Regions from separate parts of the Flintibacter sp. SJQ-8 genome, predicted to be linked through region 3. Evidence: predicted binding sites of a transcription regulator. Region 3 holds the regulator's gene; each other region holds the start of a gene.
What was found. Region 3 encodes LexA, which represses DNA repair genes until DNA is damaged. Its sites were predicted from a motif close to CNAACANNTGTTNG; they were not measured.

Region 1 (9,508 bases), on a different contig from region 3:
TGCCGGGCAAAGTCGTCCATCTCCGTCAGCCGGAACCGGCGGTACATCGAGGCGCTGACGGGGATGAGCAGCCCCGCCAGGATGGCCAGCATGGCGATACTCGCCAGCATCTCCGTCAGGGTAAAACCCCGGCTGCGCCGCTTCTCCTTCACTCCGCTCACCTCGCTGTGCGTAACCCGAACGTCAAGCTTCTTTTCAGAAGCGTATCCGCCTTAAAACGTTACATATTTTTACATTTTCGGTGTTTTAACGACTGACATATAGATTTTAATACCAGATTCTCAAAATTTCAATCGTTTCAACCCCCTCTCAACGAAAATTGACTAATGTAACAAAAATATTTTTCACTTCTATACTTTTCCGTCATTTCACCGGGCGCTCTCTCCGCGGGCTGTTTTCTGAAAAGAAAAGAGGGACGCGAGCTCGCGTCCCTCTTTTGGCTGCTTTTCCGTTGGAAAGGCGATCAGAACATGGCGACCACAGCGCCGTGATACTTGTCGGCGATGTACTGCTTCACAGAGTCGGTCTCCAGCGCGGAGATCAGAGCTTTGATCTTGGGGGTGTTCTCGTCGCCGTTGCGCACAGCGATCACGTTGGCATAGGTCTGAGCGGCATCGCCGGAGGCATCCTCCACAGCCAGGGCATCCTCGGTGTGCAGACCGGCCTGGAGGGCATAGTTGCCGTTGATGACGGCCACGGTGCCCTGGGCGCTGTTGGCCAGCTGGGTGGGCACAGTGTCGGCCTGGACAGCCTGGATGTCAAAACCGTGGTCATCCTTGATATCCAGGGTGGTCACGCCGGTCTCGGCGCTGGCCTCCTCGGGCAGGTCGATGAGGCCCTCCTGGGCCAGCAGGAACAGGGCGCGGGTCTCGTTGCTGTCGTCGGCGGGGATCAGAATGGTGGCGCCGGGCTGGATGTCGGCCACGCTGGCCACGCCATTGCCATACAGGCCGAAGGGCTCGTAGTGGATCTTGGCGGCGGAGACCAGGTCGGTACCGTTAGAGGCGTTGTAGCTGTTCAGATAGGGGGTGTGCTGGAAGTAGTTGGCATCCAGAGAGCCGTCGGCCAGGGCGCGGTTGGGCAGCACATAGTCGTCATAGACCACGATCTTCAGGTCGTAGCCCTCCTGGGCCAGGCTGTCCTTCACCTGCTCCAGGATCTCGGCGTGAGGGGTGGAGCTGGCACCCACGGTGATGGTCTCCAGGTCGCCAGTCTGGGCGGAGGAGCTGCTGGCGGCATCAGAGCCGGAGCCGGACACGGAGGCGGAGCTGCCGCCCTTGCCGGAGCAGCCAGTGAACGCGCCCAGGGCCAGCACGAGGGCCAGGGCAAGAGCAAATTTCTTCTTCATTTAGAATGATCTCCTTTTTGCTTGAATTTGCTTCAATAAAATATGGTGAACGGTGCGGAAAAAGCCGCGCCGGTCCTCCCGTTATCGGATGCGCTTGTCCGTCTTCCGGGCCACCAGTTCGCCAATGAACTGGATGACCTGGACCACGATCCAGATAAGCACCACGCACACCCAGATCACGTCGGCGTTGCTGCGCTGGTGGCCATAGATGATGGCCACCTGGCCCAGGCCGGTGCCGCCCAGGGTGGCGGCCATGGCGGTGTAGCCCAGAACGGTGACAGTGGCGATGACCGAGCCGTGGATCAGAGAGGGCTTGGCCTCGGGCAGCAGCACATGCCACACGATCTGCCAGTTGGTGCAGCCCATGGACTGGGCGGCCTCGATGACCCCGCTGGGGACCTCCTTCACCGAGGACTCCACCATCCGGGCGATGTAGGGAGCGGCGGCAATAATCAAGGTGACGATCACCGAGCCGTTGCCCAGGCTCTTGCCCAGGATCAGCCGGGCCACCGGCATCATAGCCACCATCAGGATAATGCAGGGGATGCTGCGGAAAAAGTTGACCACAAAGCCCAGCACGCAGTTGATGATGCGGCAGGCCATCTGCTTCCCCTTCCCCACCTGGGGCAGGCCGTTTTTATCCGTTACCCACAGGATCACGCCCATGGGCAGACCGAAGAGATAGGCAAAGCCGGTGGACAGCAGGGTCATGTAGATGGTCTCCCACACGCCCAGCTGGAGCAGGCCGTTGTCCCACAGTTTTACAAGCATTTCAGACATCACTTGCTCTCCTCCTTCCACTGGATGCCGCTGCTGCGCAGCCAGGCGCGGACCTTCTCCGCCTGGTTCTCGTCACAGGGCAGTTCCAGCAGCATCTGGCCATAGGCCTTGCCCTCCACCTCTTTGGTGTCGGCAAACAGAATATTCACCGGCACCTGGCACTCCAGGGTCAGCTGAGACAGCACGGGCTGCTTGGCGCTTTCGCCGCTGAAGATAATGCGCAGCTGGGCTCCGCCGCTGGTCTGGGCGGCACTGATATCCTGGGGCAGGATGAGCTCCCGGGCGATCTGGGACTGGGGGTTTGTGAACACGTCGCTCACCTTGCCCTCCTCAGCGATGGAGCTGTGGTCGATCACCGCCACCCGGTCGCAGATCTGGTCGATGACCTTCATCTCGTGGGTGATGATGATAATCGTCACGCCCAGGTCCCGGTTGATCTGCCGCAGCAGCTCCAGAATGGCACGGGTGGTGTTGGGGTCCAGGGCGCTGGTGGCCTCGTCGCACAGCAGATACTTGGGGCTGGTAGACAGGGCCCGGGCAATGGCCACCCGCTGCTTCTGGCCGCCGGAGAGCTGGCTGGGATAGGACCTGGCCTTGTCAGACAGGCCCACCAGCCCCAGCAGCTCCGCCGCCCGGGCCTGGGCCTTGTCCTTCTTCTCCCCCGCCAGCATCAGGGGGAAGGCCACGTTGCTGAGCACCGTGCGCTGCTCCAGCAGGTTAAAGCCCTGAAAGATCATGCCGATGTTCCGCCGCATGGCCAGCAGCTGCTTCTGGGGCAGCCGGGTCAGCTCCTGGCCGTCGATCCACACCTCGCCCTGGGTGGGCCGCTCCAGCAGATTGATGCACCGCACCAGGGTACTCTTGCCCGCGCCGGACAGACCGATCACGCCGAAGATCTCCCCGTCCTGAATGGTCAGGTCGATATCCCGCAGGGCGGTGACGCTGCCGGAGGAGGTCTCATAGGTCTTGCCCAAATGCTTTAATTCGATCATGGGGACGCCCCTTTCCTTTATACACATATACACACTGATCAGCAGGGTCCAGACGCTCAGGTCCGATCCCGTGAAAAAAGACCTGAGAAACACGCCCGTTTCTCAGGTCTTGGTTGCGCTCATTGCCTATCAGCAGACGAAGCGGAGACCGAACGAGCCCATGTTTTGAGCGCAGCGCATCATACGCATGGAAACCATGCGCATCCCCTCCATCATCATGCAGCGGGTGCGGTGGACGCTCTCCATATGGGTCAGCCTCCTCTTTTCTGTCAGATACCTGTGTATCATAGCACCCAAATACCGCCTCTGTCAATACTTTTTCCCCATTTCTCCACAGTCACCTGCAGGAAAGAAACACTTGCATTTCCTCCCGTCATCGCTTATAATAAAAACAACGAACAACTGAATTCAATGTCTTCAGGGCGGGGTGTGATTCCCCACTGGCGGTATAGTCCGCGACCGGATCTGTTCGCAGGTCCGCTGACCCGGTGAAACTCCGGGACCAACGGTATAGTCCGGATGGAAGAAGATGTGTGGAAACGATCCATGTCGCTTTGCGGCCGATCTCCCTCCTCCTTTGATCGTTTTGACACCTGGAAGGCATGGCTTTTCAGGTGTTTCAAGACAAATCGAAGGAGTTGTTTTTTATGTCCCGCACCACGAATATCCGCAAGCTGGCCGTAATGGCCCTTCTGGTGGCCGTATCTGTAGTTTTGATCTATGCGGTCCACTTCCCCCTGATCCCCGCCGCCGCCTTCTTGGAGTATGACCCGGCAGACATCCCCATTCTCATCGGCGCTCTGGCCTATGGCCCTCTGGCCGGCGTGGCCCTCACCGTGGTGGCCAGCCTGATCCAGGGCGTCACTGTCAGCGCGGGCAGCGGCCTCTATGGCATTGTGATGCACATCATCGCCACCTCCACCCTGGTACTGGTGGCCGGTTCCATCTACCGTTTCCGCCGCACCCGCTCCGGCGGGGTCCTGGGCCTGCTGCTGGGCACCCTGGCCATGGGTCTTATCATGATGCCCGCCAACCACATCATCACCCCCTACTTCACCGGCTGGCCCGTGGAGGCGGTGGATGCCCTGCTGCTGCCCGGTATTCTCCCCTTCAACCTCATCAAGGCCGGACTGAACTCCGGGGTCACCTTCCTGCTCTATAAGACCGTGTCCCGCTACATTGTCCACGGCGAGGGCTGGCAGAAGCCCGCCGCACAGAAGGTCTGATCCGCAACCAGTCACAAAACCGCCGCAGGGCTTCCTGCGGCGGTTTTCACAGTGATTCAGGACTTTTGTCCTTATTTTTCATGATACCCCAGTCATTGTCACACTTTTTTTGCCGCCACAAACAGGTTGGGCGGTGCGGGGAACAGGTTCTTGCTCTCTACCACGGTAAAGCCTGCGTCGGCAATGCGCCGTTCCAGCCCCTTCATCTTATAGAAGGCCACATAGGGCATGGAACCGGTGCGGCTTTTAAACCACTTCTTCACGCCCACCTTGGTCAGCTTCTCCCCCAGGCAGTCGGTGGCAGAGAGAAACCGTCCGCCGGGCTTTAACAGGCTTTTGATCCGGGCCAGCACGGCGGCGCTGTCCTCCACATAGCACAGCACGTTGAACGCAGTGACCACATCGAAGCTGGCCGGCTCCAGACAGGGGTCAAACAGGTCGGTCTGGGTCACCTCTACATTGGTCACGCCATGATCGGCCATCTTCTGTTTGGCCTTGACCACCATCTCATCCGAAATATCGATGGCCCGGATGTACTTCACATGGGGGGCCTCCTCCAGGGTGACGATGCCCGTGCCGCAGGCAAAGTCCAGCACCCGGTCCTCCGGCTTTAAATAGGCCAGCGTCCGCTCCGCCGTCAGCTGATAGGCCCGCTCGTACTGGGGGCCGATCTGCTCGTCATAATTATGGGAGCGGTGGTTCCAAAAATCTCTCTCCGTGATCATGGGACAATGCACTTCCTTTCTTCGCCCAGTATAGCATATCCGTTGAAATTTTAAAATAGTTTCCCGGTCACTTTTGTTCTTTTTGTCAGTTTAGAACATCCGTTTGACTTTTCAGCCAGGAACCGGTATAATGGCCTTACCAAACCGATGGGAAAGGGGCGCTGGGCTGTGGACCGGATCATTTTTCACTGCGATCTGAACTGTTTTTACGCCTCCGCCGAGCTGCTGGACCACCCGGAGCTGCGCCACCTGCCTGTGGCGGTGTGCGGCGACCCGGAGAGCCGCCACGGCATCATCCTGGCCAAAAACGAGCCCGCCAAGGGCTTTGGGGTCAAGACGGCGGAGACCATCTGGCAGGCCCGGAAAAAGTGCCCGGAGCTGGTCCTCCTCCCTGCCCACCACGACAAATACCGCCGCCTGTCCCGCCAGGTGGGAGAGATCTATCGGGAGTACACCGACCTGGTGGAGCCCTTCGGCATCGACGAGAGCTGGCTGGACCTCACCGGCTCCCTCCACCTCTTCGGCGGGGATGCCGCTGCCCTGGCCGACCGGCTGCGGGACCGGCTGCGCCGGGAGCTGGGGCTGACCATCTCCGTGGGCGTTTCCTTCAACAAGGTCTTTGCCAAGCTGGGCAGCGACTATAAAAAGCCGGATGCCACCACCGTCATCACCCGGGAGAATTTCCGGCGCATCGTCTGGCCCCTGCCCGTGTCCGACCTGCTGTATGTGGGCCGGGCCGCCGAGCAGACCTTTCAGCGCTTCGGCGTGAAGACCATCGGGGACCTGGCCGCCTTTGACCGCCAGGCTCTGTTTACCCTGCTGGGCAAGCACGGCGTTCAGCTCCACGATTACGCCTGCGGTCTGGACCGCTCCCCCGTCGCTCCCGCCGGACAGTACACCCCGCCCAAGTCGGTGGGCAACGGCTTCACCTTTCCCCGGAATCTGCAGGGCTGGGAGGAGATCCGGGGCGGCATCACCCAACTGTCTGACCATGTGGCCGCCCGGCTCAGGCTGTGCGGCATGAAGTGTCAAGGGATCTCCCTTGCCATCCGGGACCCGGATTTTCACGACATCAGCCGCCAGACCCGCCTGGACACCCCCACCTATCTGGGCCGGGAGCTGGCCCGGTCTGCCATGGCCCTGGCCGACCAGTGCTGGTCCATGGACCGCCCAGTGCGGGCCCTCACCGTCACGGCCATCTATCTCATCCCGGCGGAGGAGGCCGCCGCCCAGCTGGAGCTTTGGGATGCCCCCCGGCAGCACCAGCGGGAGCGCCGGGAGCGGCTGGAGCAGACCATGGATGCCATCCGGGCCAAATACGGCGGGAGGGCCATCCAGCCCGCCTCCGCCCCCCGGAACACGGCCTCCACCGGCCACGCCCCCTTCCCGGACCGGGAGGGGACATAGTCCACGCCGCCTCCGCATAGCCTTTGCCATGGAGGTGATCCCTCGCCCATGGCTTTTTCCGACCTGCTCTGCCACATGGCCCGCAGCCCCGCCCTGGCCGTCACCGTGCTCCTCACCCTGGCGGTGCTGGTGGTGAACGGCTGGACGGATGCCCCCAACGCCATCGCCGGGGTGGTGGTCTCCGGGGCGCTCCCCTTCCCGGCCGCTGCGGCGCTGGCCGCTCTGTGCAACTGCGCCGGGGTGCTGTCCGTCACGGCGGCGGCTCCGGTGGCCCGGACCGTCTACTCCATGGCCCGCTTCGGCGGAACGCCCCGCCAGGCCCTGTGCGCCCTGTGCGCCGCCATGGCCGCCGTTGTCCTGTGGGCGGTGGCCGCCTGGGCGCTGGGCATCCCCACCAGCGAGAGCCACGCCCTGGCCGCCGGTCTCTCCGGGGCCGCCGTGGCCCAGGCGGGTGAACTGTCCTGTATCCGCTGGTGGGCCTGGGGACGGGTGCTGGGCGGACTGATCCTGTCCATTCTCCTGGCCTTTTGGGCCGGACGGGCGGTACAGCGGCGGCTGTCCCGGCTGAACGCCGATCCGCACGCCCTCCGCCTGGCCCAGCTTCCCGGGGCGGCGGCCGCCGCCTTTCTCCACGGAGCTCAGGACGGGCAGAAGCTGCTGGGGGTCTTTCTCCTGGGGCTGGCCCTGGCCCGGGGACAGGGGGATGCGCCGCCGGGACCGGTCCCCCTGTGGCTGTCCCTTCTGTGCGCCGCCGCCATGTCCGGGGGCACCGCTCTGGGCGGGCGGCGGATCATCCACCGCATGGGCCGGGACATGGTGGCTCTGGACCCCTGCCGGGCCCTGTCCACCGACCTGGCCGGGGTGCTGAGCCTGTGGGCGGCCACCCTGCTGGGTCTGCCCGTCTCCACCACCCACACCCGCACCGCCGCCCTGCTGGGGGCAGGCAGCGCCGGGGGCGGACAGACAGACTGGTCTGTGGCCGGTCAGGTGGCCCTGGCCTGGCTGCTCACCTTTCCCTGCTGCGCCCTGCTGGGGTGGGGGGCCGGACGGCTCTTTTTGGCCCGGCTGTGAAAAAGCGCCCTGTCCTCCCGCACAGGCAGAAGGACAGGGCGCTTGATCGTGTTATCGAAATACTTTCCCCTCTTCGTCCAGCACTTCTCTTCTGTGGAAGGTGACGAAGTCGGGGGCGTATTCGGGGTAGGCCCGGCAGAAGGCGGCCCGGAGGAGCTCCGGGTTCAGGCCTGGATTCTGGGCGGACAGCACCGCGTCCAGGGTCATGGTGTCGCTCTGGCACTCCAGGTTCCAGCCCCGGATGAGGGGGATCAGGTCCACCTCGGTATAGCCCTTCTTGGACTTGTTGGACTTCTTCTGCACCACCAGGCTCTCCTGGGTCAGCAGAGCCTGCATGGCGGGCTCGGCCTCCTGGGGGCGGCCCTCGGAGTATTCAAAGTTCATGATATAGTTGATGGAGGCCAGCTCCTTCAGCTTTCGCTCCGCCGGATAGCACTGGTGGATGACGATGCCCTCGGGCATGGCGGCGGTGAGCCGCTCTGGCACCTGGTCATAGGGCATATCCCCCATCAGGCCGAATTCCAGGATCTCGCACTGGCTGGAGTAGCCCACGGACAGGGGCAGGGCGATGGACACGAAGGGGTGGGGATTGAAGCCCTCGGTGTGCTTGATCTGGATGTGGGCCCGGGCAAAGGCCCGCTGAAAGGTGCGCATCAGGTCCAGGTGAGAGATATACTTGGCCCGGCCCGTTTTGGAAAACAGTAGACGATCAGCCACAGCGGCCACCTCCTGTCAGCAGCAGATTGGCGCCGCAGCCCGAGCAACGGGTGCGGCAGTCCGGCGTGGTGATGGACTGATAGCACAGTTCCCGCTCGTGCCACAAAAATTCCCGCCGGACCCCCACCGAGGGGACGGCCCAGGGGAACACCTCGTCCTTCTCCCGCACCCGGTGGGCATAGAAGTCCCCGTCCAGGCCGCAGGCGGACAGGGCGTCCATCCAGCGCTGAAAATCAAAATATTCGCTCCAGGAGTCCAGCTTGGCCCCGTGGGCCCAGGCGTACTCCAGCACGTCGGCCAGGCGGCGGTCCCCCCGGGAGAAGATGGCCTCCAGATAGCTGGTCTCCGGGTCGTGCCAGTTATAGGTGATGGACTTGTCCCGGCGCAGGGTGTCCCGCAGCAGATTCACCCGGCGCTGATACTCCTCCACCGGGATCTGGGCGTCCCACTGAAACGCCGTGTGGGGCTTGGGCACGAACCAGGAGGTGGACACCGTGATGCGCACCCCCCGGGCCCGGTTGGGCGTGTACTCCCGCCAGGTCTGATAGACCTTTCGGGCCAGGTCGGCGATGCCCAGCACGTCCTCGTCCGTCTCGGTGGGCAGGCCCAGCATGAAATAGAGCTTCACGCCGTTCCACCCGCCGGAGAAGCAGGTGCGGCAGGACTGGAGCAGGTCCTCCTCCCGCAGATTTTTGTTGATAGCGTCCCGCAGACGCTGGGTGCCCGCCTCGGGGGCAAAGGTCAGTCCGCCCTTGCGCACCCGCTGAAGGCGCTCCATCAAGCTCATGGAGAAGGTGTCCGCCCGCAGAGAGGGCAGGGACAGGCCGATGTCCCGGGGGCTGCAATAGTCCAGCAGGTCGTCACACAGCTCCATGAGACAGGGGTAATCGGTGGAGGACAGGCTGGACAGGGTCATCTCCTGATAGCCCGAGTCCTCGCAGGCCGCCTTGCCATACTCCGCCAGCAGCTTGGGGTCCCGGTTGCGCACCGGGCGATAGGCATAGCCCGCCTGGCAGAAGCGGCAGCCCCGGATGCAGCCCCGGAACAGCTCCAGCATCACCCGGTCGTGGACGATCTCGGTGGAGGGGATGATGGTCTTCACGGGGAAATAGGCCTTGTTCATGTCCTGGATGATGCGCTTGGTCACGGTGGCGGGGGCGTCCCCCTTGGGGGTCACCGCCTCTACCACGCCGTCGGGGCGATAGGTCACCTCGTACAGGGAGGGGACGTAGATGCCGGGGA
Region 2 (9,508 bases), on a different contig from region 3:
CCGCACGGACAGATACTCCCCCGGGGAGATGCCGGGCATGGAGCCCACCACCGTGGTCTCCTCCTCCCCGCAGTCCAGGCGCAGAATCGTATAGCCGTTCTCCTCGTTCTGATAGATCACGGCGGAGACCGTCCCCTCCAGCACCTGTGCCTGTGTTGTAACTTCCTCCAAGGGACAAGCCCCCTTCTCTCTGGTAATTGCTTCGCATGTAGGGGCCGATGTCCTCATCGGCCCGCACAACAGACCCTTCCGGTCACCACGGGCCGCTGAGGACAGCGGCCCCTACTCCTAACTTCTAACTCCTAATTCCTAACTTGACAAATGTACTCCTCCAGCGCCGACGCCGGCCACAGGGCCAGGTCGGGCCAGCGGGTGGTGAGACGCAGGGCCAGTTCCCAGCCCTGGGGGGTCAGGTCCACGTCGGCGATGACCACCGGGCAGGACAGCAGCCCCAGGCCCCGCAGCCACATCAGCCCCCGCACCGTCTGCTCCAGGTCCTCCCCCTCCCCCCGTCCGGCGATGACCAGCCGGACGTTCCGGGCGGGGATGGGCCGCAGCAGCCGCCCCAGCAGCACCCAGGCCAAAGCGCACAGGCCCAGCACACACAGGACGCACAGCGTTCCCTCCATCCAAAGCTCCATTGGGCAGCACCTCCGGGCCATTCTATGCCCGGGGCCGCCGCCCCCGTTACACCGCGCCGGAGAACAGGTTCACGCCCACGTGGGTCAGCCCCAGCATGATGCACCCGGCGGTGAGTACCCCCAGCACCACGGCGGGCAGGGCGTTCTTCAGCCGCATGTCCAGAAAGGCCGCCGCCAGCGAACCCGTCCAGGCCCCCGTCCCCGGCAGGGGGATGGCCACGAACAGCCACAGCCCCAGGGACTGATAGCGCCGGACCTTCTCCCCCTTCAGGTGGGCCTTCTTCTCCAGGCGGTCAATAAACCCGTTCATCCGGGGGAAGTACCGCCGCAGGATGAGAAACACCCGGCGTATGTACACGATGATGAAGGGGGTGGGGATCAGGTTGCCGATAACGGCTGCGGGGAAGGCCAGATAATAGGGCAGGCCCATGGCCACCCCAAAGGGCAGCCCGCCCCGCAGCTCCACAATGGGGATCATGGACACCAGCATGGTAAACACGCATTTGCCCGGAGTCGTTGCCGTGAGCCAATTCAAAAGTTCCATTTGTTGACCTCGTTTGTTGATGGTTAGCCGGTCACCCCAGCATCTTCTTCAAATACTGTCCCGTATAGGAGGCGGGGCAGGCCGCCACCTCCTCCGGGGTGCCGGTGCAGACGATGGTGCCGCCGCCGTCGCCCCCCTCGGGGCCCAGGTCGATGAGGTGGTCGGCGGTTTTGATCACATCCAGGTTGTGCTCAATGACCACCACGGTGTTGCCCGTGTCCACCAGCTTTTGCAGCACCTCGATGAGCTTGTGGACGTCGGCGGTGTGCAGGCCGGTGGTGGGCTCGTCCAGGATATAGATGGTCTTGCCCGTGGATCGCTTGGACAGCTCCGTGGCCAGCTTGATGCGCTGGGCCTCGCCGCCGGACAGCTCGGTGGAGGGCTGGCCCAGCTTCACATAGCCCAGGCCCACCTCCTCCAGGGTTTTCAGGCGGTTATAGATGCGGGGCAGGTTCTCGAAGAAGGGCAGAGCCTCGTCCACCGTCATCTCCAGCACGTCATAGATGCTCTTGCCCTTATAGCGCACCTCCAGGGTCTCCCGGTTATACCGGCGGCCCTTACACACCTCGCAGGGCACATAGATGTCGGGCAAAAAGTGCATCTCGATCTTGATGAGGCCGTCGCCGGTGCAGGCCTCGCACCGGCCACCCCGGGTGTTGAAGGAGAACCGGCCAGGGCCATAGCCCCGGCTCTTGGCGTCGGGGGTGGAGGCAAACAGGTCCCGGATGTCGTTGAACAGCCCGGTATAGGTGGCGGGGTTGGAGCGGGGGGTGCGGCCAATGGGGCTCTGGTCGATGTTGATGACCTTGTCCAGATACTCCTCCCCCTCGATGCGGTCGTGCTTGCCCGGGCGGACCTTCACCCGGTTCAGGTCGGCCCCCAGCTTCTTATACAGGATCTCGTTGACCAGGGAGGACTTGCCGCTGCCCGACACGCCGGTGACGCAGGTGAAGGTGCCCAGGGGGATGGCCACGTCCACGTGGCGCAGGTTGTTTTCCGCCGCGCCGAATATCTTCAAATAGTGCCCGTTCCCGCTCCGCCGCTGGGTGGGGACGGGGATCTTCTTTCTGCCGGACAGATAGTCCCCGGTGACAGAGCCGGGGGTGTTCATCACCTCTTCCGGCGTTCCGGCGGCCACCACCCGGCCCCCGTTCACCCCGGCGCCGGGGCCGATGTCCACGATATAGTCGGCCTCCCGCATGGTGTCCTCGTCGTGCTCCACCACCAGCAGGGTGTTGCCCAGGTCCCGCAGCTTTTTCAGCGTGGCCAGCAGCTTGTCGTTGTCCCGCTGGTGCAGGCCGATAGACGGCTCGTCCAGAATATACAGCACCCCCATGAGGGAGGAGCCGATCTGGGTGGCCAGGCGGATACGCTGGCTCTCGCCGCCGGACAGGGTGCCCGCCTCCCGGGACAGGGTGAGGTATTGCAGCCCCACGGAGCGCAGAAAGCCCAGGCGATTTTTGATCTCTTTCAAGATCTGGGCGGCGATCATGGTCTGGGTGGGGTTCAGCTCCAGATGGTCCATAAAGTCCAGGGCATCGCTGACGCTCTTGCGGCAATAGCTGTCGATGTCCAGCCCGCCCACGGTGACGGCCAGGGACTCCCGCTTCAGGCGGCGGCCCCGGCAGGTGGGACAGGGGCACTCGCTCATGCACTCCTCCAGCTCCCGCTTCACGCTGTCCGACTGGGTCTCCCGATAGCGGCGCTCCAGATTGTTCACGATGCCCTCAAAGGGCTGATACAGGGTCCCCTGGCCCCGGGGCTGGTCATAGTGCAATGTCAGCTTCTCTCCCCCGGTGCCGTACAGGATCACGTCCATGATCTCCTTCGGCAGGTCCTTTACCGGGGTGTTCAGCTTGAACTTATATTTCTTGGACAGGGCGTCGAAGTACATGCGGGAGATACCGTCCCCCTTCACGTTGTTCCAGCCCGAGGCGGTGATGGCCCCCTCCACAATGGACAGGTCCTTGTTGGGGATAATGAGCTCCGGGTCGATCTTCATCTGAGAACCTAAGCCCATGCAGGTGGGGCAGGCCCCGAAGGGGTTGTTGAAGGAGAACATCCGGGGGGTCAACTCCTCCATGGACACGCCGCAGTCCTCGCAGGCGTAGTTCTGGGAGAACAGGATGTCCCGGTCCTCCCCCACCACGTTCACCACCACCAGGCCCCCGGCCAGGTTGGCGGCGATCTCCACGCTGTCGGTGAGGCGGCGGGTGATGTCGGGCCGGATGACCAGCCGGTCCACCACCACGTCGATCTCGTGCTTTTTGTTCTTCTCCAGCTTGATCTCTTCCGACAGATCATAGGCGATGCCGTCCACCCGGCAGCGGACATAGCCCGACTTGCGGGCGTCCTCGAACACTTTGGTGTGCTCGCCCTTCTTCCCCCGGATCACCGGGGCCATGACCTGGATGCGGGCGCCCTCGGGCAGGGCAAGCACCTGGTCGATGATCTGGTCCACCGTCTGCTGTTTGATCTCTTTGCCGCAGATGGGGCAGTGGGGCGTGCCCACCCTGGCCCACAGCAGACGGAGATAGTCATAGATCTCCGTCACGGTGCCCACGGTGGACCGGGGGTTCTTGCTGGTGGTCTTCTGGTCGATGGAGATGGCGGGGGACAGGCCGTCGATATAGTCCACGTCCGGCTTCTCCATCTGGCCCAGGAACATGCGGGCATAGGAGCTGAGGGACTCCACATACCGCCGCTGTCCCTCGGCATAGATGGTGTCAAAGGCCAGGGAGGACTTACCCGAACCGGACAGCCCCGTGAGCACCACCAGCTTGTCCCGGGGGATGCTCACGTCGATGTTCTTCAGGTTGTTCACCCGCGCGCCTTTGACTGTGATATGAGTGTGCATTGGTCTTCTCCTTTCCCCGTCAGGGGAGTCGTTTCAACATATTAAACCGGGGTCAGCTTGGTCAGGGGGAGCAGATAGCAGAGCAGCACGGCCCCGGTCAGCAGCAGCATGGCCACCAGGGCGGCCGCCACCGAGACGTCTGAGGGCTGGGCCTGCTCCCTGTCCTTCACCAGCCAGTTCATCCTGGCCTGGAGCAGCTGCTTGTAAAGCAGCACATACAGCACGGTGAAGACGGCCAGGGCCGTGGTCTTGATATAGTCGGTCCAGCTCCCCCGCTGGGACAGCCGGGGGCCCATGGCCACCTGAATGACGGTGTACAGCTGGGGCTGGTGGACGGTTCGATTCGCCGCCGAACCGGTGAGCCCGATGATCTCCCCGGTGGAGGTGGTGGCATAGATGCCCGGGGTCCAGTCGTCATAGTCGGTACCGTCCTCCCACACCAGATTTCTGGCCCAATAGTCGTTCAGCATCCGGCCTGGGGAGGCATAGCCGCCCCGAAAGACCACCGTGCCCTCCCGGCGCACCTCCACCCCGATCTGGCCGCTGGGCCAGGAATTCTCCGGGTCGTAAGGGGGCCGGGCCGTGGGGTCCCGCTTCACCTGATAGGGGCCATAGGTCTCCTCCCCCCAGCGGTAGTTGACGGTGTCTCCGGTGACGGAGAACTCCGCGCTCTGTCCGTCCAGCTTGCCGGAGTAGCGGACGGTCTCCCCCGCCTGTGACCGGACCAGCAGGGCCTTTTTGCCCTCCAGGCCGGATGCAGACCAGCCCCGGGTGGCTCTGAAACCAGAACGCCAGACCGGTAAAGGCCGCGATCATCACGAGCAGCAAAAGCAGAAGGATGCGCTGATAGACGCTCAGGGCCGAAAACGTGCTCTTCTTTTCCCACGGTTCTCTCTTTTCCATGGTACACCCTCCTGTTCTGTTGTTGATACGCCCCGGTCACCCGGTTTGATTTACACGGTCAGGTCCGCCGTCCTGCCCCCCACCAGGGCGATGAGGTCGGCGGGGGCCAGCTCCACCTGATAGCCGATCTTCCCAGCGGAGACGGTGATGGTGTCGATGATCTCCGCCGTCTCGTGGAAGACGGTGGGGAACTGCTTCTTCATGCCCACTGGGGAGCAGCCCCCGTGGACGTAGCCGGTGAGGGGCAGCAGCTCCTTCTGATGGATCATGGCGATGGACTTCTCCCCCACCGCCTTGGCCGCCTTTTTCAGGTCCAGGGTGTCCCCCACGGGGATGTCGAACACATAATATCCCCCGGAGGCCCCACGGGCCACCAGCGTCTTGAACACGCACTCCGGGTCCTGGCCCATAGACCGGGCCACGGTGACGCCGTCCACCGCCACCCCCTCCTCGTGGGGATAGGTGTGGGCGGTATAGGCCACCTTCTTCTGCTCCAAAACCCGCATCACATTGGTCTTCTCGTCTTTTTGCTTTGCCATGGTATTCCCTCGGTTTCTGAAATCTTATTTCCCCCGCAGTTCGATGATCTGGTCGCGCAGGGCGGCGGCAAGCTCGAATTCCAGCATTTTGGCGGCCTCTTTCATCTGCTTTTCCAGCGCGGCGATCTTGGCGGTCTTTTGCTGCTTGGTCAGGGCGGGGGCGCTGCCCTTGCGGGCCTGGGAGTCGGTCTCGTCGGACTGGGCGGAGATGTCCAGCAGGTCCCGCACCGACTTGATGACCGTTTTGGGCACGATGCCGTGCTCCCGGTTATAGGCCGCCTGCTTCTCCCGGCGGCGCTGGGTCTCGTCCATGGCCCGCTGCATGGACGGGGTGATGGAATCGGCGTACATGATGACCTGGCCCCCGGCGTTTCGGGCGGCCCGGCCAATGGTCTGGATGAGGGCGGTCTCACTGCGCAAAAAGCCCTCTTTGTCCGCGTCCAGGATGGCGACTAACGACACCTCCGGCAGGTCCAGGCCCTCCCGCAGCAGGTTGATGCCGATGAGCACGTGGAAGGTGCCCAGGCGCAGGTCCCGGATGATCTCCATGCGCTCCATGGCGTCGATGTCGTGGTGCATATACCGAACTTTAATGCCTGCCCCCTGGAGATAGGCGGTCAGGTCCTCAGCCATGCGCTTGGTCAGGGTGGTCACCAGCACCCGCTCATTTCTGGCGGTGCGGGCGTTGATCTCCCCGATCAGGTCATCGATCTGGCCCTCCACCGGGCGGACCTGGATCTCCGGGTCCAGCAGGCCGGTGGGCCGGATGACCTGCTCCACGATCTGGCCGGACCGGGTGCGCTCATACTCCCCGGGGGTGGCGGAGACATAGACCACCTGGTTCACCCGCTGCTCAAACTCCTCAAATTTCAGGGGCCGGTTGTCATAGGCGCAGGGCAGGCGGAAGCCATAGTCCACCAGGGTGGTCTTTCTGGCCCGGTCCCCGTTGTACATGGCCCGGACCTGGGGCAGGGTCACGTGGCTCTCGTCGATGAACAGCACAAAGTCCTTGGGGAAGTAGTCCAGCAGGGTGTGGGGGGGCGAACCCACAGGGCGGCCCTCGATGACCCGGGAATAGTTCTCGATGCCGGAGCAATAGCCCAGCTCCTGCATCATCTCCACGTCGTACATGGTGCGCTGCTTGATGCGCTGGGCCTCGATGAGCTTGTTCTGGCTCTCGAAAAAGGCCACCCGCTCCTCCAGCTCCTTATAGATCTCCTGAATGGCCGCGTCCATCTTGTCCTTGGGGGTGACATAGTGGGTGGCGGGCCAGATGGGGATGTTGGTCAGCCGCCGGATGGGGGAGCCGGTGACCACGTTGATCTCGCTGATGCGGTCGATCTCGTCCCCGAAGAACTCCACCCGGATGGCGGTGTCCTTCCAATAGGCGGGCCACACCTCCACCGTGTCCCCCCGGACCCGGAACATGTTCCGCTCGAAGGCGATGTCGTTGCGCTCATACCGGATGGCCACCAGGCGCTTGAGCAGCTCGTCCCGCTCCAGGGTGGCCCCCACCCGCAGGGAGACCATCATGGACGCGAAGTCCTCCGGCTCGCCCAGGCCATAGATGCAGGAGACGGAGGACACCACGATCACGTCCCGCCGCTCCAGCAGGGAGGCGGTGGCGGACAGACGCAGGCGGTCGATCTCCTCGTTGATGGCCGAGTCCTTTTCGATGAACGTGTCCGTGTGGGGGATATAGGCCTCCGGCTGGTAATAGTCATAGTAGCTGACGAAATACTCCACCGCGTTGTTGGGGAAGAACTCCCGAAACTCGGCGCACAGCTGGGCGGCCAGGGTCTTGTTGTGGGCCAGGACCAGGGTGGGACGCTGGACCTGCTCGATGATCTTGGCCATGGTGAAGGTCTTGCCCGATCCGGTGACGCCCAGCAGCGTCTGCTCGTCCAGCCCCATCTCGATACCCCTGGACAGGGCCTCAATAGCCTGGGGCTGGTCCCCGCTGGGCTTGTATTCCGAAACCACCTGGAATTTTGCCATGTTCTCCTCCGTTTTCCCGCCGCGGCGGCGATGCTGCTGCTATTGTAGTATGTCCATCATATCAGAACCAATGTTCTAATGCAAGAACAACTTCGCTCCCCCTCCCGCCCGGGAAGGAGAGCGAAATCAGGAATGCTTCTATCGCGGCTCATCTATAACAGTTCATAGACCGGCCTGTGGCCGCCCGACTCCGACTGGTTCAGGGACAGCACGTCCCCGTCCACAAAGATCAGGTGGTCGATCAGCTCCAGCCCCACCCCGGCCAGGGCGGAGCGGATGACGTCGGTGGTCTGCCAGTCGGCGGCGGAGGGAAAGGCCAGGTTGCTGATGTGGTTGTGGGCCAGATACAGCCCGGCGGAGCGCAGGCTCATGGCCGCCTCGGCAATGCGGCGGATGTTGATGTCGGAGGCATAGATGCTGCCCTCCGACACCTTGCGCACCCCCAGCACCTTGCCCTTGCCGTCCAGGCACAGGATATAGACCATCTCGTTGGCCGCCCCAAAGAAATAGGGGGACAGCACGGCGGCGGCCTCCTCCGGGCTGTGGATGATCTGCCCCGGCGCGCCCCGCTGCTCCTGATACCGTCCGCCGATGGCGGGCACCAGCTTCAGCAGCACCGCCGTGTGCTCCCCCACCCCGGGGACTTTTTTCAGTTCCTCTGCCGAGGCGTCCAGCACCCCGGCCAGACTGCCGAAGTGGTCCACCAGCCGGTGGGCCAGCTCGTTCACGTCCCCCTGAGGGATGGCGTAGAACAGCAGCAGCTCCAGAATGCGGTGGTCGGACCAGCCCTCCACGCCCCGGGCCAGGAATTCTGTTTTGACCCGCTGCCTGTGCCCGCTGTGTCCTGGCATGGTGGACCGACTCCCTTTCTGATGGATTTCTTTCCCGCTTTTTTACTGCTTTGCGCCGTACTGCTCCAGATAGGCCTCCATCTTGGCCTTCATGTCATCGTCGATATAGACCTTGCCGTCCACAGGGCGGTTGTGGAGGAAGTCGATGACCTCCCGCACGGTGACGATGGGGAACACCTTGATGCCATAGTCCTGGCGCAGCTCGTCCAGGGTAGAGCAGTCCCGAGTGCCCCGCTCCATCCGGTCCACCGAGACGAACAGGGCCTTCATGTTCACGTCAGCCACATGCTTGAACAGCTCGATGGACTCCCGCACGGCGGTGCCGGCGGTAACCACGTCCTCTACGATGGCCACGTCATCCCCGTCCTGGGGCTTATAGCCCACCATCGTGCCGCCCTCGCCGTGGTCCTTGGCCTCCTTGCGGTTAAAGCAATAGGGCAGGTCCCGGTCATAGCTGCGGTAGAGAGAGGCGGCGGCGGACACAGCCAGGGGGATGCCCTTATAGGCGGGCCCGAACAGGCAGGTGATGCCGTCAGGCATGTTCTCCTGGATGCAGGCGGCATAGTAGTCCCCCAGCTTAGCGGCCTGGGCCCCGGTCTTATAGTTGCCGGTGTTCACGAAATAGGGGGTCTTGCGCCCGCTCTTGGTGGTAAAATCCCCAAAGGTCAGCACGCCGGAGCGCACCATGAAAGTGATAAATTCCTCTTTATATGTCATGTTCTTAACCTCATTTCGTTTTTTCCCGGCAGCACCCGGGGAAGTTGGTATCATTATACCATTCTTTTCGCCGGGATACAACAAATAATCGGGGGACGATTTTTCCCATTGCATTTGCAGGGAACTTGTGCTACAATGCCATTCCAAGGAAAGGAGTGGTGAATATCCACCAAGAAAATGCAACTTTTTTCGGACTTTTGATCCCATTTTTGGGTACATCCCTAGGAGCGGCTTGCGTATTTTTCATGCGCCGCTCTCTCAGCGACATGGTCCAGCGCTCCCTCACCGGCTTTGCCGCCGGGGTGATGGTGGCCGCATCGGTGTGGAGCCTGCTCATCCCCGCCATTGACCAGGCCTCGGCCATGGGCCATCTGGCCTTTCTCCCGGCCTTCATCGGCTTTGGGATCGGCGTGCTGTTTCTGCTGCTGCTGGACCATGTGGTCCCCCACCTCCACCAG
Region 3 (9,508 bases):
TCGCTGTAGGGCAGGGAGCCGGTGGTGCCCTCCGCGCCTTCGATCTTGGTGGTGCCGAAGATCAGGGGGTCGCGCAGCCAGATGCGCACGGAGAACTGGTCGTCCTCCACCCGGACCAGGGGGCCGTTGTCCCCGTTCTCAGTGTCGTAATAGACCTGGAGGCCAAGCTCCCGGGCCACGGCGGCCACGGGGACCATGGGCTGGTCGGAGATGGTCGTGCCGGTGACGGCGCTGGTTTTACCGTTCAGCTTCAGGGTCAGCTGGGTGCCGTCGGCCAGCTGGGGCTGGCTCAGGCGCATCACGTGGGTGGCGTAGGTCTGGCCGGGGTAGGACGTCAGGACCACGTCATACCAGGCCAGGATACGGTCCCCCGCCTTCAGATCGGACAGGGCCAGGGGGGAGCCGTCGTAGCAGGAGGTGCCGGTGCCCTCCCCCGCAGAGATGAGCAGGCCGCCGTTGTCGGTGGTCAGGACGTACTGGCCCTTGCTGTTCTGCTCCACGGCGCCGATCACGTGGTACTGGGCGCAGCCGCCGTCCTGGGGCACGTTGCGCAGCACGGCCAGCGCGCAGCCGGTGGGAAGCTGCTCCTGGGGGCGAGTGTGGTCATAGGCCAGAGCAACATAGACCTGCTCCCCGTCCTTCAGGTCGGCGGGGTCGCTGGCGGCGTGCTTGCCGCTGTCCACCCAGGCGGTGCTCTCGTCGGCGGTGAGAGTCCAGCTGCCCTGATCGTTTGTGAGGGACAGCTGGGTGGGGCGGCCCTGGGCGTCCCGGGCGGTGACGCGGACCGTGCCGTAATACAGCAGGCTGTCGGGACCGGTGTGCTCGGACATGGCGATCGCATCCGTCTGACTGGTGGGGGCGGGGGAGATGACCATGGGCTCGTTCTCCGCTGCCAGGGCGGGGATGGCGGTAAGACAGAGCATCATGCCGCCTAAAAACAGGGCCGTGAAACGTGTTTTCTTCATATTGATCTGCTCCTTTTCCCGCGGCGCGGGCCGCGTTTCTTTCATTGCGTTCACTGGTGTAGACGCACGGGGGAGGAAAAATGTTCCCGTCTTTGGCGAAAAATTTTTTGTTTATGAATGGTAAAAATTTAGCCGGGAAAATCGGCAAAGGGGATTGACAAGACGGCGGGGATTATGCTATTATGTCTAAGCTGACGTGAGAGAATACGCCGTCCATGCGGGTGTAGTTCAATGGTAGAATCCCAGCCTTCCAAGCTGGTCGCGTGGGTTCGATTCCCATCACCCGCTCCATATGCGCCTGTAGCTCAGGTGGATAGAGCAACTGCCTTCTAAGCAGTGGGTCAGGGGTTCGAGTCCCTTCAGGCGTGCCACTTTTTTAAAAGCGGCAGACACAGCGCAGACGGATTTCCGAATAACAGCGTTCCAGCCAGATATGGTGGGTATAGCTCAGTTGGTTAGAGCACCGGATTGTGGTTCCGGGTGTCGAGGGTTCGAATCCCTTTACCCACCCCACATGTAAGGCGGAAGGGCCGGAGCTTCGGCTCCGGTCCTTCTTCCGTTTTTTCTTCGTCTCTTGCGGACATAGGGGTGTAGCCAAGTGGTAAGGCAAGGGACTTTGACTCCCTCACTCGCTGGTTCGAGTCCAGCCATCCCTGCCAACTCGTCACGAGCTTCACATCCCTTGCTTCGACTTTTTTCAAAAGTCAAAGCGCACTCGTTTCGCTGTTCCTCGTTGCCAAATCGAACCCGCTTCGCTGGGCTTCGATTTGGCAGAGGAAGTTTCAATTGAATATTTGACCCAGTAGCTCAGTTGGCAGAGCACCTGCCTTTTAAGCAGGGTGTCCGGAGTTCGAATCTCCGCTGGGTCACCACATCGGAGCAGGCGTTGTCGCTTGCTCCGATTTTTTGTAACAGGTGGTTACCATAATACCTGTAGGGGCGGACCTCTGTGTCCGCCCGCCCTCTCAGTCACGGCTCACGCCGTGCCAGCTCCCCCACGGGGGGAGCCAAGACCGACCCGTCCTGTCATCGCGAGGAGGGGCAAAGCCCCGACGCGGCGATTCGTAACTCCCTCGTCCCCCTTTCCTCCCCCCTTGGGGGAGGTGCCCCCGCAGGGGGCGGAGAGGGCTTACCCCCACATAGTTCAACCCCGGCGGCCCGCAGGCCGCCGGGGTTTTGCTATCTTATGCTGTTTTTAGGTTCTATAATAAATGTTGGGGTCAGGTTCTTCACCTGACCCCAACATTTATTATAGAACCTCTAAAGATTATAAAAAGACCCATTCCCGGCACGAGAATATCCCGTGTCGGAAATGGGTCTCTTTATATCAAATTGGGCATAAAGAACGGACAGACCAGAAAAAATTACTGCTCTGCTCTGCTCTGTCGTCAGTATATTAGTCTGGTTCCGCCATGTCAAGCTGTTTTTCACGCGGCTCCACTCCCTTCTGACGGTATGCTTCGATTATAGCACGATTTTCCTGAAAGTACAGAGGTTTACATGAAATGTAGGTTTTTTAGCGTGAAATGTCGATGGGTTTCCGTTTACTGGTAATCACGGGGACGGTTCTTGTGATTAGTACCTAATCAGAAGAACCGTCCCCATGATTACGGATATCCCCAAAAAACAAGGGAGCAAGTCTTAAACTTGCTCCCTTGTGGTACGCCCGAAGGGACTCGAACCCCCAACATTCAGAACCGGAATCTGACGCTCTATCCATTGAACTACGGACGCATATGATCTTGTTACCTTGGTATTATAGCAGGATTTTCCCCGCTTGTAAAGAGCAAATTTTCGCGAATTCCGGGGGACGGCAGACTTTTCCGTCCCCCGGAGGGCTGGTTTTACCGCAGGGCCGCGTCGCAGAAGCCGCAGCAGTCCACGCCGCCGATCTTTTTGACCAGGGGGGGCAGATAGTGCTGGGTCTGGGTGATGCAGCGGGGGTTGGTACACACGGGCTTGGTGCCGATCTCCACGGGGGGCAGGTCCCGGTCCTCGATGCGGGGCTGGGTGGCCAGGTGCTCCAGCAGGGCCATGCGGGCATACATGCCGAAGCGGGCCTGCTGGAAATAGACGGCCCGGGGGTCGTCGTCCACGTCCACGGTGATCTCGTCCACCCGGGGCAGGGGGTGGAGGATGAGCATGTCGGGCTTGGCCCGGTCCAGCTTCCGCCGGGTGAGGACGTAGATACCCTTGTTCCGCTCATATTCCACCGGGTCCACAAAGCGCTCCTTCTGGATGCGGGTCATGTAGAGCACGTCCAGCTGGGGCATGACGGCCTCCAGGCCGGTGACCTCGGTAAAGCGCATGTTGTTCTCCCGCATGAAGGTGCGGACATAGTCGGGCACCGCCAGCTCCCGGGGGGAGATGAGGAAGAAGGTGATGTTCTGGAACTTGGCCAGGGCCTTGATGAGGGAGTGGACGGTGCGGCCGTTTTTCAGGTCGCCGCACAGGCCGATGGCCAGGTCGTCCACCTTGCCCCGCAGGCGGGTGATGGTGGTCAGGTCGGCCATGGTCTGGGTGGGGTGCATGTGGCCGCCGTCGCCGGCGTTGACCACGGGCACGTTGGCGTAGAGAGAGGCGGCCTTGGCCGCGCCCTCCCAGGGGGTGCGCATGACGATGACGTCGGCGTAGTTGGAGACGATCTTGATGGTGTCCTTCAGGGTCTCGCCCTTGGACACAGAGGAGGAGTTGGGGTCGGCAAAGCCGAACACCGAGCCGCCCAGGCGGAGCATGGCCGTCTGGAAGGAGAAGTTGGTGCGGGTGGAGGGCTCGTAAAACAGGTTGGCGGAGACTTTGCCCCGGCACACGTCGATGAACTTCTCCGGCGCGTCGATGATCTCGCTGGCCCGGCGGTAAAGGCTGTCCCACTCTTCCCGGGGCAGATCGCCAAAATCAATTAAATGCCGCATTGAACGCCACTCCCAACCTTATTTTCATTTTGTGAAACCGCTGGTTCCATCGGGCTATCTTACCACAAACGGCGATGGGTTGCAAGACAGGAAGAAAAAAAAGACGAATGAAGCCCGGCTCGTTCGGCGACCCTAGGAAGGGAGAACGGAGGGTTTCATTCGTGGTTTGGTTTTGGAATTTTGTGTGGTACAGCTTCTGCGGCTTTTTATTGGAGACGGCCTATGCCCGGCTGACCGGTGCCCGGGGCAGCCGAAAGTGCCTGCGGGTGCTGCCCTTGTGCCCGGTGTATGGGGCGGGGGCGCTGGCTATTCTGGCCCTGCCGGTTGGGGTGCAGGGGCGGCCCTGGGCGCTGTTTCTGCTGGGAGGCTTAGTAGCCACGGGGGTGGAGTACGCCTGGGCGGCCCTGTGTCAGCGGGGGCTGGGGGTGCGGTTCTGGGACTATGCCGGTCTGCCCGGAAACATAAAGGGACGGGTGTGTCTGCCCTTCTCCCTGGCCTGGGGGGCGCTGGCCATGGGGCTTGTCTATGGGGTGGAGCCGGTGATGGGGCCGATCTTAGGGGGTATCCCCGCCATCGTCACGGGCTGGGCCGCCGCGGCGGTGGGGTCGGACCTGCTGTTATCCGCGGCGCTTTTGCGGCGCACGGGGGACCGGGCCTGTCTCCGCTGGAACTTTAATACCGCCGGACCACCGCCACCACCTTGCCGATGATGTCGGCGTGGTCGCCGTCGATGGGGTCATAGTCCGGGTTTTCAGGCAGCAGCCAGGTGTGCCCGCCCCGGCGGGAGAGGGTCTTCACGGTGGCCTCGTCCTCGAACAGGGCCACCACGATCTCGCCGTTATAGGCGTCCTGCTGGCGGTGGACCACCACTAGATCGCCGGGCAGGATGCCCGCGCCCAGCATAGACTCCCCCCGCACCCGCAGGGCAAAGTGCTCCCCGGACATGCCCTGGGTGTCGAAGGTGAGATAGTCCTCGATGCACTCCTCGGCCAGGATGGGCGCTCCGGCGGCCACGTTGCCCAGGATGGGGATCTGGTTCTCACGGGGATCGGTCTCCTCGGCCACGGCCCCCAGGGGCATGGCGGGGATGGTGATGGCCCGGGTCTTGCCCTCGGCCTTGACGATGACCCCGGCCTCCTCCAGCCCCTTCATGTGGAAGTGGACGGTGGAGGGGGACTTCAGCCCCACCGCCGCGCCGATCTCCCGCACCGAGGGGGGATAGCCGTGCTGAGAGGTGAAGGAGAGGATATAGTCATAGATCTGCTGCTGCTTTGGGGTGAGCTTGACCATCAGGCAGCGCTCCTTTCCACATGGGAGTTGATGTTAAAATCAGTGTATCATACATATGTACGGATGTCAAACGGGCGTTTGAGACGAAAACGCCCAGGGAACAGCGGCAGGCAGCCGCTGTTCCCTGGACAAAAAATTTTTTACACAGTGCGGTTCAGCGCCCAGACCTGGTCGATGAATTCCTTCATGTCTTCGATGTACTGATAGGGCGCGTACTCCGAGTATAGCTCGGGGCTGTCCAGAATGACGATCTGCACGCCCTCCGCCCGGAGGGACTCCAGCGTGCCGGGCAGGCACCTGGCCTCGCGGGCGGTTTTGCAGCGATAGGCAAGGCAGCCCTGCCGGTCAAAGACCTTGGCCACCACATAGATGGTTTTGTCACCCACGGTTTTGCACCTCCTGGGTCAGCCTGGCCAGAAAGGCCTGTTCTGTGGGGAGCATTCCGGCGCAGTATGCCTGATGCAGCGCCCGGCCCACCTGGGCGGGATGATATTTGTACACGTACCGGTGGCTCCAGATGTTGAACTGATAGTCCTGGCCGCACCAGAGCTGAAGCTCGATGGGATAGGAGCGGTTGTCCCGCTGATAGTACAGGTGGATGGCCCGGTATCCGTCGTCCGTCTGCTTGCCCTTTCGCAGGTCTACCACCCGGAAATAGTGGGGAAATTCGTCTGGATACGCCTCCAGATGCAGGCGGAACCCCAGGATATCGTTGCAGCACTGCCGGAAGCCGCCGCCGGCGCGCAGCGTCTTCTCGTATTTTCGCCAGATGGAGTCGTCGCTTTTGAATCGGGACCCCACAAGTCCTTCTGAGATCAGCGCGTCGATATAGCGCTGCCGGTATTGGGCGACGTCCTCCAGGATGGCCTCCAGAGGGAGCTTTTGCAGGGAGATCTGCTTCAGACTTTTTCCAAAGGCGGACCGATAGGACAGGGCGTCAAGGGCGTCCTGGGTGATAAGCGCAGTAGATTCCATATGCAGCCCCCTTTCTGAGCATAGACGTGTTGAGTGATGAGTTAGGAGTGATAAGAGATGAGTAAAAACTCCTAACTCATCCCTCCTAACTCCTAACTTCAGAGCGGCGGCAAGTCTTGGGCAGCTGCTTCCGGCATGGCCTGGCGGGCGTCGTAGAAGGCGGCCCGGGCCACCTTGCGGTAGGGGGTGAGCCACAGCAGCAGGGGCAGGGAGAACAGGTCGCCCAGGAGAGAGGCAAACGTCCCCTGGCCCACCTGGGAGAAGAGGGTGAACAGCTGCACCTGGGTATCCGAGAAGGAGGCCAGGGTGCCGGAGAAATCGTTGAGCCAGACCAGATAGCCGGGGATCAGCCCGGGCAGGTCGGCGGCGGGCAGCTGGGTCAGCAGGGCGAAAAATCCGCTCCCTGCCAGGGCGGCGCAGGCGGCCAGCAGGCGCAGGGCCTCCAGCAGGATGAGCCAGCCGAGGAAGGAGAAGTCCAGCTTGAACAGCTCCCACTTCCAGCCCCGCATCAGCTCCATGCTGCGGCGGACGGCCATCCCCGCCCCGTCGTCCGGGTGGTCGGCCAGGAGATAGGGGGCCAGGGCATAGCGCAGGACGATGTTGTAGTACAGGGCGAACATCACCGGGATGGTGCAGCAGATGAGGGCCACCGGGGCGGAGAGCAGCAGGGGGGACAGGAGAAAATAGAACAGCACCAGGGCAATGACGGCGGGGAAGAGGCGGACGGTGATCTGAAGGGCCACACAGATGTTCAGCCAGATGACCCGCCCCGCCACAGAGAAGCCCTGGAACAGGGCGTTCACGCCGGGGTCCAGGTGCCGGGTGGTCCACAGGGACCACAGGTCCAGGCCAAAGCTCATCACCGACAGATAGAGGGTGATGAGTACGGACAGGAAGATGGACGTGGTGGGGATGGCACCGTCCCCGGGGAGGGGGACCAGATAGAGCAGGTCGCTGACCCCGGTGGTCAGCAGAAGATAGGCCAGCAGCACCGCCCAGAAGGGGGGCTGGGCCGCGCCCATATCCGCCCGGGCCCGGCGCTTGAGTTCTTTGCGGTCGATTTCCATGGGTTCCTCCGATGTAATGTGTGATGACAGAATGGAGGCCGCCCGTGCGGGCGGCCCCGGGGTTTGTTGGTTTGGATGGGTTTAGCTGTCCCACTTCTCCATGACCTGGCGCAGCTGGTCGGCCAGTTTGGCCAGGTCCTTGTTGGGGCGGCCCCGGCTGCGGCTGATGAGCAGCTCCAGCTGCTTGGACACATCCTGCAGCCGCACATAGGCGGGGGAGCCGGCAGAGGCACCCGCGGGACGGGGCTTGCTCTCCAGCACCACGCCGGGGGCCAGCAGACGGTTCTCCGTCAGGTCATAGACCTCCTCATACAGAGGGGCGTGGGCGGGAACGCCCAGCTCGTCGTTCAGGGTCTTGGCGAACAGCTCGGTGACGGGGCTGTCCCCGTGGACCACAAAGACCTGCTGGGGCTTGGGGGAGAAGTTCTTCACCCAGGACAGCAGGTGGGTCCGGTCCGCGTGGGAGGACAGGCCCTTGAAGTTGACGATGCGGGCCCGGACGGCGATCTCCTCGCCGAAGAGCTTGACGGTCTTGGCCCCCTCCAGCAGGCGGCGGCCCAGGGTGCCATCCCCCTGATAGCCCACAAAGACCACGGCGCACTCCGGCCGCCACAGGTTGTGCTTTAAGTGGTGGCGGATGCGGCCCGCGTCGCACATGCCGGAGGCGGACAGGATGATCTTGGGGGTCTTGTCGGCGTTCAGGGCTTTCGATTCTTCGGTGGACTGGGTGAGGGTCAGGCCGGGGAAGGTGAACAGGTCGCTGCCGCTTTGCAGCACGGCGATAGCCTCCTCGTCCAGATAGCCGTGGAGGTTCCCAGCGTAGATGCGGGTTGCCTCGGCGGCCAGGGGGCTGTCCACGCAGACGGTGAAGTTGGGCACCGACTTGACCATGTGCTTGTCCTTGATCTCCCGCAGGAAGTATAAAAGCTCCTGGGTGCGGCCCACGGCAAAGGAGGGGATGATGATGTTGCCCCCCTTGGCGAACACCTCGTCGATGAGCTGGGCCAGGGCGCCGGTATAGCTCTCCGGCGGCTCGTGGTCCCGGTCCCCATAGGTGGACTCCATGATGACATAGTCGGCCTCCCGCAGATAGGAGGGGTCCCGGATGATGGGCTGGTCCACGTTGCCCAGGTCGCCGGAGAAGACCAGCTTTTTGGTCACGCCGTTTTCCGTGCACCACAGCTCGATCTCCGCAGAGCCCAGCAGGTGGCCCGCGTCGTTAAAGCGCACCCGGACCCCTTCGCACAGGTCGACCATCTCGCCGTATTCACAGGTGTCCACCTGCTGGAGCACGGCCTCGGCGTCGTTCAGGGTGTAGAGAGGCTCCACCGGGGGCAGACCGGCGCGCTCGCCCTTCTGGTTTTTCCACTGGGCATCCCCCTCCTGGATGTGGGCGGAGTCCCGCAGCATGATGGACATGAGCTGTCCGGTGAGGCGGGTGGTCAGAATGCGGCCATCAAAGCCCTGCTTGGCCAGCAGGGGCAGACGGCCCGTGTGGTCGATGTGGGCGTGGGTCACCAGCACATAGTCGATGTAGCTGGGGGCAAAGTCCAGGGCGTTGTCGTCGTGCTCGTCCCGGCCCTGCTGAAGGCCGCAGTCGATCAAGATCTTTCGGCCGTTGACCTCCAGACAGTGACAGCTGCCGGTGACCGCGTGGGCCGCGCCGAAGAATGTAAGTTTCATAGTGGTCCCTCCCGTACATGGATCAGAATATGCGGGGCTTCTTAGGCTTATTGTACACCCGTGCCGGGAGAAATTCCACAGGAAATTGTAAAATGTGCAAAAAGGGGATGTTACAGCAATTCAAAGTGCCGCAGGGCGGCGATCACGCCGTCCTCGTCCACCGTGCCGGTGGTATAGTCGGCCTGGGATTTTACAAAGTCGCTGGCCGAGCCCATGGCCACGCCGATCCCCGCGTGGCGGAGCATGGTCAGGTCGTTCTCCCCGTCGCCAAAGGCCATGGCCTCCTCCGGGGTAAGGCCGAAGTGGGCGAGCATGGCGTCCATGCCCTTGTCCTTGCCCCCGGTGGCGGGGATGACATCCAGAAAGGTGGGGTGCCACCGGGTGGTCTTCAGGTGGGGCGCCCGGTCCAGCAGCAGGTGCTCGTTCTCCTTCGTCAAAAAGGTGATGGCCTGATACAGCTCGCCGTCCAGGGCCCGACGGGGGTCCTGCACCGGGGGCAGGGGGAGGTTCAGGTCCTTCATGAACACGTGGGTCTGGTCGTTGGAATAGTTGATGTAAATGTCCTGCCCCTCCAGAAAGATGCAGGAGAAGGCGTTGCTGGACGCGGCGGACACCA

Region 1: a site for LexA is predicted at 5,164-5,177, ahead of dinB (DNA polymerase IV). Genes of this name have one in related genera too.
Region 2: a site for LexA is predicted at 7,546-7,559, ahead of uvrB (excinuclease ABC subunit UvrB). Genes of this name have one in related genera too.

What each region holds. Positions count from the first base shown of each region.
Region 1 is NZ_JBPJWR010000011.1:338,554-348,061, reverse strand. Features, by position in the region: gene ACSAMP_RS09980 (pilus assembly FimT family protein) at 1-152, opposite strand, end outside; gene ACSAMP_RS09975 (MetQ/NlpA family ABC transporter substrate-binding protein) at 464-1,348, opposite strand; gene ACSAMP_RS09970 (methionine ABC transporter permease) at 1,430-2,128, opposite strand; gene ACSAMP_RS09965 (methionine ABC transporter ATP-binding protein) at 2,128-3,120, opposite strand; FMN riboswitch at 3,530-3,655, shown strand; gene ACSAMP_RS09960 (ECF transporter S component) at 3,768-4,346, shown strand; gene ACSAMP_RS09955 (class I SAM-dependent methyltransferase) at 4,445-5,071, opposite strand; gene dinB (DNA polymerase IV) at 5,240-6,478, shown strand; gene ACSAMP_RS09945 (inorganic phosphate transporter) at 6,527-7,549, shown strand; gene ACSAMP_RS09940 (TIGR03936 family radical SAM-associated protein) at 7,601-8,266, opposite strand; gene ACSAMP_RS09935 (TIGR03960 family B12-binding radical SAM protein) at 8,259-9,508, opposite strand, start outside.
Region 2 is NZ_JBPJWR010000001.1:29,779-39,286, forward strand. Features, by position in the region: gene recD2 (SF1B family DNA helicase RecD2) at 1-171, opposite strand, end outside; gene ACSAMP_RS00145 (hypothetical protein) at 303-641, opposite strand; gene ACSAMP_RS00150 (COG2426 family protein) at 688-1,185, opposite strand; gene uvrA (excinuclease ABC subunit UvrA) at 1,217-4,042, opposite strand; gene ACSAMP_RS00160 (hypothetical protein) at 4,084-4,641, opposite strand; gene ybaK (Cys-tRNA(Pro) deacylase) at 4,996-5,484, opposite strand; gene uvrB (excinuclease ABC subunit UvrB) at 5,509-7,482, opposite strand; gene ACSAMP_RS00175 (JAB domain-containing protein) at 7,635-8,333, opposite strand; gene pyrE (orotate phosphoribosyltransferase) at 8,376-9,050, opposite strand; gene ACSAMP_RS00185 (ZIP family metal transporter) at 9,296-9,508, shown strand, end outside.
Region 3 is NZ_JBPJWR010000008.1:225,556-235,063, forward strand. Features, by position in the region: gene ACSAMP_RS05950 (hypothetical protein) at 1-965, opposite strand, end outside; tRNA gene ACSAMP_RS05955 (tRNA-Gly) at 1,183-1,256, shown strand; tRNA gene ACSAMP_RS05960 (tRNA-Arg) at 1,260-1,336, shown strand; tRNA gene ACSAMP_RS05965 (tRNA-His) at 1,402-1,478, shown strand; tRNA gene ACSAMP_RS05970 (tRNA-Gln) at 1,550-1,624, shown strand; tRNA gene ACSAMP_RS05975 (tRNA-Lys) at 1,762-1,837, shown strand; tRNA gene ACSAMP_RS05980 (tRNA-Arg) at 2,624-2,699, opposite strand; gene pyrB (aspartate carbamoyltransferase) at 2,810-3,877, opposite strand; gene ACSAMP_RS05990 (putative ABC transporter permease) at 4,039-4,587, shown strand; gene lexA (transcriptional repressor LexA) at 4,550-5,167, opposite strand; gene ACSAMP_RS06000 (DUF6718 family protein) at 5,308-5,553, opposite strand; gene ACSAMP_RS06005 (nucleotidyltransferase family protein) at 5,546-6,142, opposite strand; gene ACSAMP_RS06010 (DUF975 family protein) at 6,241-7,209, opposite strand; gene ACSAMP_RS06015 (MBL fold metallo-hydrolase RNA specificity domain-containing protein) at 7,291-8,892, opposite strand; gene ACSAMP_RS06020 (Cof-type HAD-IIB family hydrolase) at 9,003-9,508, opposite strand, start outside.